DNA from 2 places in the Streptomyces hesseae genome. Region 2 is predicted to be linked to the other one. Evidence: riboswitches for the same ligand, from Rfam matches in the RefSeq annotation. Region 2 holds a riboswitch; the other holds the start of a gene.
What was found. A riboswitch is a leader RNA that binds a small molecule or an ion and turns the genes downstream of it on or off. The one in region 2 is predicted to bind S-adenosylmethionine.
Positions count from the first base shown of each region.

Region 1 (3,617 bases), on a different contig from region 2:
GATCATGCGCGGGGAGGCCACCGACGCCCAGATCGCGGGCTTCGCCGTCGCCCTGCGGGCCAAGGGCGAGACGGTCGCCGAGATCTCCGGCCTGGTCCGGGCGATGTACCGGCACGCCAATCTCATCGAGGTGCCCGGCCCCAGCGTCGACATCGTGGGCACCGGCGGCGACGGCGCCAAGACCGTCAACATCTCCACCATGTCCTCGATCGTCGTCGCGGGCGCCGGGGCGAAGGTCGTCAAGCACGGCAACCGCGCCGCGTCCTCCGCGAGCGGCGCCTCGGACGTCCTGGAGAAGCTCGGGGTCAATCTGGAGCTGACCCCGCGCCGGGTGGTGGAGGTGGCCGAGGAGGCCGGCATCACCTTCTGCTTCGCCGTGAAGTTCCACCCCGCCCTGCGCTACGTGGCGCCCGCCCGCCGGGAGCTGGGCATCCGCACGACCTTCAATGTGCTGGGCCCGCTGACCAACCCCGCGCGGGTGAAGGCCCAGGCGACCGGGGTCGCGGACGCCCGGATGGCGCCGATCCTGGCCGGGGTGCTGGCCGAGCGCGGCTCCTCGGCGCTGGTCTTCCGCGGTGACGACGGGCTCGACGAGCTCACCACGACGGCCACCTCCCGGGTGTGGATCGTGGGGGACGGCCAGGTGCGGGAGGAGTCCTTCGACCCCCGGGACGTCGGCGTCGACCTGGTGCCCATCGAGGCGCTGCGGGGCGCCGACGCCTCGTACAACGCGGATGTGGCCCGCCGGCTGCTCGCCGGGGAGACCGGCCCGGTCCGGGACGCGGTGCTGCTCAACTCCGCCGCCGCGCTGGCCGCCCTGACGCCGACGGACGCGCCGCTCACGGAGCGGATCCGGGCCGGGATGGAGCGGGCGGCCGAGTCCATCGACTCGGGCGCGGCCCGGCGGGTGCTGGAGAAGTGGGTGGAGGCCAGCAACGCGTAGGTCCTCCGGCAAGGGCGCGGTCCGCGATGCGGACCGCGCCCTTGCGCATTCAAGATCCTGTGGCATGATGCTGCGCAGGTCACGAGTGACAGCGATTCGGCCCCGGCCTGCTGTCCGGCAACCCTCCTTCCGTGGCGGGGTGCCCCGGGTGATGACCAGGCCGCAGGCAGCGACGTCTGCGGCAAGCGCGGATCCCTCGCCAGGGATCCTGGTTGTCGAGGGAGATCCTTCCGTGTTGCAGCGAATGCGATAGGGCCGTTTCGGCCCCTTCTCCGGTAATCCCGTGTGCGCCCCTGTGCGGCGTGCGCGCGTCTTCATCCATCGCCCTTACCGGGAGAATTCGCCATGTCCGCATGCCCTGTTACCGCTGTCGCCACCACTGTCGAGCCGCTGCCCGTCCTCGGTCGCGACGTCCGCGTACCGCTCGCCACCGGAGGCGAGGTGACCTACGCGGCGCTCGACTACGCGGCCAGCGCACCGGCGTTGCAGCGGGTGTGGGACGACGTCGCCGCCTACGCGCCGTACTACGGCAGCGTGCACCGGGGCGCCGGGTACCTCTCGCAGTTGTCGACCGACCTGTTCGAGGGCTGCCGGGCCACCGTCGCCGCCTTCCTCGGCTGCCGCGAGGACGACCAGGTGGTCTTCACCCGCTCCACCACCGACTCGCTGAACCTCCTGGCGTCCGTACTGCCCGCCGGCTGCCGGGTGTTCGTCTTCGAGACCGAGCACCACGCCGCCCTGCTGCCGTGGCGCGGCGCCGAGGTCACCTACCTCGACGCCCCCCGTTCGCCGAGGGAGGCCGTCGAGACGCTGGAGCGGGCGCTGGCCGACCGGGAGCCCTACGGCCCGGGGCTGGTCTGCGTGACCGGCGCGTCCAATGTGACCGGCGAGCTGTGGCCCGTGAGGGAGCTGGCGGCGGCCGCGCACGCGCACGGCGCGCGCATCGTGCTGGACGCCGCCCAGTTGGCGCCGCACCACCCCGTGGACGTCGCCGAGTGGGACGTCGACTGGGTCGCCTTCTCCGGGCACAAGCTGTACGCGCCGTTCGGCGCGGGCGTGCTCGCGGGGCGCGCGGACTGGCTGCGGGCGGCCGAGCCGTATCTGGCGGGCGGCGGCGCCAGTCGCAGGGTGGCCCGGAACGCGGAGGGCGGGGTCGAGGTCGAGTGGCACGACACCGTGGCCCGGCACGAGGCGGGCTCGCCCAATGTCATCGGCGCCTACGCCATCGCCGCCGCCTGCAAGGCGCTCCAGGAGGCCGGCTTCGACCGGCTGGTGGAGCGGGAGCGGGAGCTGATCGCGCGGGTACGGGCCGGACTGGCGGACGTCCCGGGGGTGCGGGTGCTGTCGCTGTTCGGCGAGGACGCGCCGCGCGTGGGCGTCCTCTCCTTCGTCGTCGACGGCTGGAACAGCTCCCGCTTCGCGGCCGCGCTCTCCGCCGAGTACGGGATCGGGGTCCGCGACGGACTGTTCTGCGCCCATCCGCTGGTGCGGGTCCTGCTGAACGGGGACCGGGACGCGGACGGCGAGTGCGGGGGCCCTGACGAGGGGCGTTCGGTGCTCAACGCGGTTCGGGTGAGCTTTGGGGCGGGGACGCCCGATGAGCATGTGGAGCGGTTTGTGGGGGCTGTGCGGGAGCTTGTTTCCGCGTAGTTCTTCGGCTGCGGGCCGCCGTCGGCTGGTCGCGCCCACGCGGCGCTAGCCGCATATCGACACTGCCTCGCGCCCCTTTGGGGCGCAGCCCCTTAGTTGTCGAGGCCGATCGCGAAAGCCGCTTCCAGGTCGTGCTGGGAGTACGTGCGGAAGGCGATGTGGGTCTCCGTCGAGGCCACGCCAGGCACCTTGCTGATCCGGCCCGGGATGAGGTCCGCCAGGTCGTCGTGCCGGGCCACTCGCACCATCGCGATCAGATCGGCGCCACCGGTGACCGAGTAGACCTCGCTCACGCCCTCGATGGCGGCGATGCTCTCGGCGATCTCGGGGATCCGGTCCACGTCGGTCTTGATGAGCACGATCGAAGTGATCACGTCGGTTTGTCTCCTTCGGTGGACCTGGCTGCGTCCTTCACTCTAGCCGCAGGTGTCCGAAGCCCCCAGGCGTAGCCGAATCCGAGTGCGAATCCCACGACGTGGGCCAGATAGGCGACCCCGGGGCGCCCGGCGTCCGTCCCCGTCGCCAGCCACTGGAGCGCGAACCAGAACAGCAGTACGGCCCAGGCGGGAAAGCGCAGCGGCAGGAAGAACAGGAAGGGGAAGAGGCTGGTGACCCGCGCCCTGGGGAAGAGATAGAGGAACGCGCCGAGCACCCCGGAGATGGCTCCCGACGCCCCCACGAGCGTGCGTTCGGAGTGGGCGTGCACGGCCGCGTAGCCGAACAGGGCCAGATAGCCGGTGAGGAGGTAGCAGCAGAGGAACGCGGCACGGCCCAGATGGGCCTCGGTCATGGCGCCGAAGACGTAGAGGAAGAGCATGTTGCCCAGCAGATGCAGCCAGTTCCCGTGCACGAAGAGCGCGGTGAGCGGAGTGCACAGAGCCCAGGGGGAGCCGTGCAGGAGCTCCTGGGGCACGACCCCCCAGCGCGCGAAGTAGTCGGTCTGGGCGGACAGCAGTCCGGGTCCGGTGCCGTAGGCCGGATTCAGGCCGGAGACGGGGCCGATCAGGAAGACCGCGCCGCAGAC
Region 1 is NZ_JAVRFI010000024.1:68,483-72,099, reverse strand. Features, by position in the region: gene trpD (anthranilate phosphoribosyltransferase) at 1-943, shown strand, start outside; SAM riboswitch class IV at 1,021-1,137, shown strand; gene RM609_RS27950 (aminotransferase class V-fold PLP-dependent enzyme) at 1,289-2,593, shown strand; gene RM609_RS27945 (Lrp/AsnC ligand binding domain-containing protein) at 2,686-2,967, opposite strand; gene RM609_RS27940 (rhomboid family intramembrane serine protease) at 2,964-3,617, opposite strand, start outside.
Region 1: another riboswitch for S-adenosylmethionine. It lies ahead of RM609_RS27950 (aminotransferase class V-fold PLP-dependent enzyme); the one in region 2 lies ahead of thrC (threonine synthase).

Region 2 (3,617 bases):
CGCCGCCGTCCCGTCCTCCTCACGGATCACCTCGGCCTTCAGGACGTCCGCGCAGCACGCGGCGAACGCCTCCGCCCAGCGCCGGGTCAGGAAGGCCGCACGGTCGCCGCCGAGGATGCCGCGCAGCACCTGCTCGGCGATGTCGTCCGGCAGCAGCCGGTAGTAGTCCGGCGGGGCCCAGGGGGTGTGGGAGAAGTGGCCGATGCGCAGGTCGGGGCGGCGGGTCCGGAGCAGCCCGGGGACGAGGGTGAGGTGGTAGTCCTGGACGAGCACGACGGCGCCCTCGGCCGCCTCCTCGGCGATCGCGTCCGCGAAGGCGGTGTTGTACGCCTCGTAGGCCGCCCACTGAGACCGGAACTCCTTGTCGAACACCGGCTCGAGCGGGGTCTGCCAGAGCATGTGGTGGGCGAACCACAGCACGGAATTGGCCACGCCGTTGTACGCGGCGGAGAACGTCCCGGCCGGGATGTCCAGCATCCGCACCCGCAGCCCGCCCGTGTCGGCCGGGTCGAGTCTTCGGCCCGCGCGCCCCGCCGCCAGCCGGTCGCCCTCGCCCAGCGCCGCGCACACCCATACCGCCGCCGCGCCCTGGGGGTCCCGCCCGATCTCGCTCAGCCCGGACACCAGCCCGCCGCCGCCCCGGCCCGCCGCCAGCGAGCCGTCCTCGCGCAGCGCGTACGAGACGGGCCCCCGGTTGGACGCCACGACGATGGGTGCGGCGGCTACCGGGGCAGTGGCTTCCGGGGCGGACGGGGGATGCTCAGCGACCATGTCGCCAGCCTTGCCGCCCGGGGAACCGCTCAAACGTACGCACGGCCCGTCGGGTGGCACACGGGAACGTCCCGTTCCCTTCTCCGGCCCTTCTCCTGGCGGTTACGCCGCGCGCCGCCGGGCGTACTCCGGTATCTCCGCCATCGGTGGCCGCTCCTCGGTGTCCACCGCGTACGTCCGCGGTACGAACCCCTCCGCCGTGCGCTCGAACTGGGTGAGCTCCGGGCGCACCAGATGGCCCCGGGCCAGCCGCAGCTGCGCCGTGCGGTAGATCGTCGCGGCCATCCGGCCCAGCGCCCGGCCGTCCTGGTGGCGGTGCTTGCGCACGCCCACGTCGACCTGCGCCAGCGCGTCCAGGCCCACCGTGTGCAGAGCGTCCACGAGCAGGCCCAGCTCCACGCCGTAGCCCACGGGGAACGGCAGCCGCTCCAGCAGCGAGCGGCGGGCCGCGTACTCGCCGCCCAGCGGCTGGACGAAGCCCGCGAGCTGCGGCCAGTGGAGATTGAGCAGCGGGCGCGCCACCAGCTCGGTGACCCGGCCGCCCTGCCCCGCGACCTCGCCCAGCGGGCGGTCGTACATGGCCTTGACGAACCGCACCTCGGGATCGGTCAGCAGCGGGCCGACGATCCCCGAGACGAAGGCGCTGGAGAAGTCCTTCAGGTCGGCGTCGACGAAGCAGACGACGTCGCCCGTCGTCACCAGCAGGGACCGCCACAGCACCTCGCCCTTGCCGGGCAGCGCGGGCAGTCGCGGCAGGATCTCGTCCCGGTGCACGACGCGCGCGCCGGCCGCCGCGGCGACCTCGGCGGTGCGGTCCGTGGAACCGGAGTCCAGCACCACCAGCTCGTCCACCAGGGGGACGGACTCCGACATCAGCTCGCGGCGGATCGTCGCCACGATCTCGCCGACGGTCGCCTCCTCGTTCAGCGCCGGCAGCACCACGCTGACCGTGGTGCCCGTGTCCCCTTTCGCGGCCAGCAGCTGGTCGAGCGGACGGTCGGCGGCGGACCAGGACCGCCGGGCGAGCCAGCGTTCCACCTCTTCCAGCACGTGCATAACTCCTGTCGTTGTGACGCATCTCGCGGTTCGGACGGCCCTCTCAAGCGACCATCCCTTCCGTTACAGTCTTGAACAACGCGGACGGCCGTCCTATGTCGGGGGTCGTCACGCGCACAAACGCCTGGGTCCGCCCAGCGCCATACCGCTCATCCAGAGGGGCAGAGGGATACGGCCCGTTGAAGCCCCGGCAACCCTCCAGCCGGTCTCACCGTTCACACGGCGAGGCTCCCGGCGGGGAAGGTGCCAATTCCGTCTCGTGGCGACGTTCGCCGCGAGGAAGATGAGGAGAAAGGGCCTCGCCTCCATGGCTGTCGAAGCCGTTGAAAGTCGTACCTCCGTACGTGTCACCGACCCCTCCGTCGCCTCCTTCGGTCCCGCCGTGGCGCTCTCCTGCCGCGAGTGCGGCGAGCGCTTCCCGCTCGGTCCCTCCTTCGTCTGCGTGGGCTGCTTCGGCCCCCTTGAGGTGGCCTACGAACTCCCCGCCGGGGACCCCGAGGCGCTGCGCCGCCGTATCGAGGCCGGACCCGCGAATATCTGGCGCTACGCCCCCCTGCTGCCCGTACCCGCCGACGTCGCGGACCGGCCGAACCTCAACCCCGGCTTCACCAAGCTCGTCAAGGCCGACAACCTCGCCCGCGAGCTGGGCGTCACCGGCGGGCTGTACGTCAAGGACGACTCCGGAAACCCCACGCACTCCTTCAAGGATCGCGTCGTCGCCATCGCCGTCGAGGCGGCGCGCGCCTTCGGCTTCACCACCCTCTCGTGCTCCTCGACGGGGAACCTGGCGGGAGCGGTGGGCGCCGCGGCGGCGCGCGCGGGCCTGCGGTCCTGTGTCTTCATCCCGCACGACCTGGAGGCCGGCAAGGTCGTGATGGCGGCGGTCTACGGCGGCGACCTGGTGGGCATCGAGGGCACGTACGACGATGTGAACCGCTTCTGCAGCGAGCTCATCGGCGACCCGCTGGGCGAGGGCTGGGGGTTCGTCAACGTCAATCTGCGGCCCTACTACGGGGAGGGCTCCAAGACCCTGGCGTACGAGATCTGCGAGCAGCTGGGCTGGCGGCTGCCGGACCAGATCGTGGTGCCGGTGGCCTCGGGATCGCAGCTGACGAAGATCGACAAGGGGCTGAAGGAGCTCATCGCGCTGGGACTGGTCGAGGACCGCCCGTACCGGATCTTCGGCGCCCAGGCCGAGGGGTGCGCGCCGGTCTCGCGCGCCTTCAAGGACGGGCACGAGGTGGTGCGGCCGGTGAAGCCGGACACCATCGCCAAGTCCCTGGCCATCGGCAACCCGGCGGACGGGCCGTACGTGCTCGACATCGCCCGGCGCACGGGCGGGGCCGTGGAGGACGTGGACGACGAGCGGATCGTCGAGGCGATCCGGCTGCTGGCCCGTACGGAGGGGATCTTCGCGGAGACGGCGGGCGGGGTGACGGTCGGGGTGACCCGGAAGCTGCTGGAGGACGGGCGGCTGGATCCGTCGCTGACCACCGTCGTGCTCAACACGGGCGACGGCCTCAAGACGCTGGACGCGGTGGCGGCGGGACCGACGGCGACGATTCCGCCTTCGCTCGACGCTTTCCGGGCGGCGGGGCTTTAACGCGCGCGGCCACCGTTTCCCTATTCCCCGGCTTCTTAAACCAAAAGGTGACCCCATGAGCGTCAACGTCCGAATCCCCACCATCCTTCGCACCTACACCGCCGGTAAGGCGGAAGTCCCCGCCGAGGGAGCCACTCTCGGCGAAGTCATCGCCTCCCTGGAGAAGAACCACCCCGGAATCGCCGCG
Region 2 is NZ_JAVRFI010000041.1:5,567-9,183, forward strand. Features, by position in the region: gene RM609_RS33380 (alpha,alpha-trehalose-phosphate synthase (UDP-forming)) at 1-771, opposite strand, end outside; gene RM609_RS33385 (glucosyl-3-phosphoglycerate synthase) at 874-1,821, opposite strand; SAM riboswitch class I at 1,974-2,117, shown strand; gene thrC (threonine synthase) at 2,135-3,430, shown strand; gene RM609_RS33395 (MoaD/ThiS family protein) at 3,486-3,617, shown strand, end outside.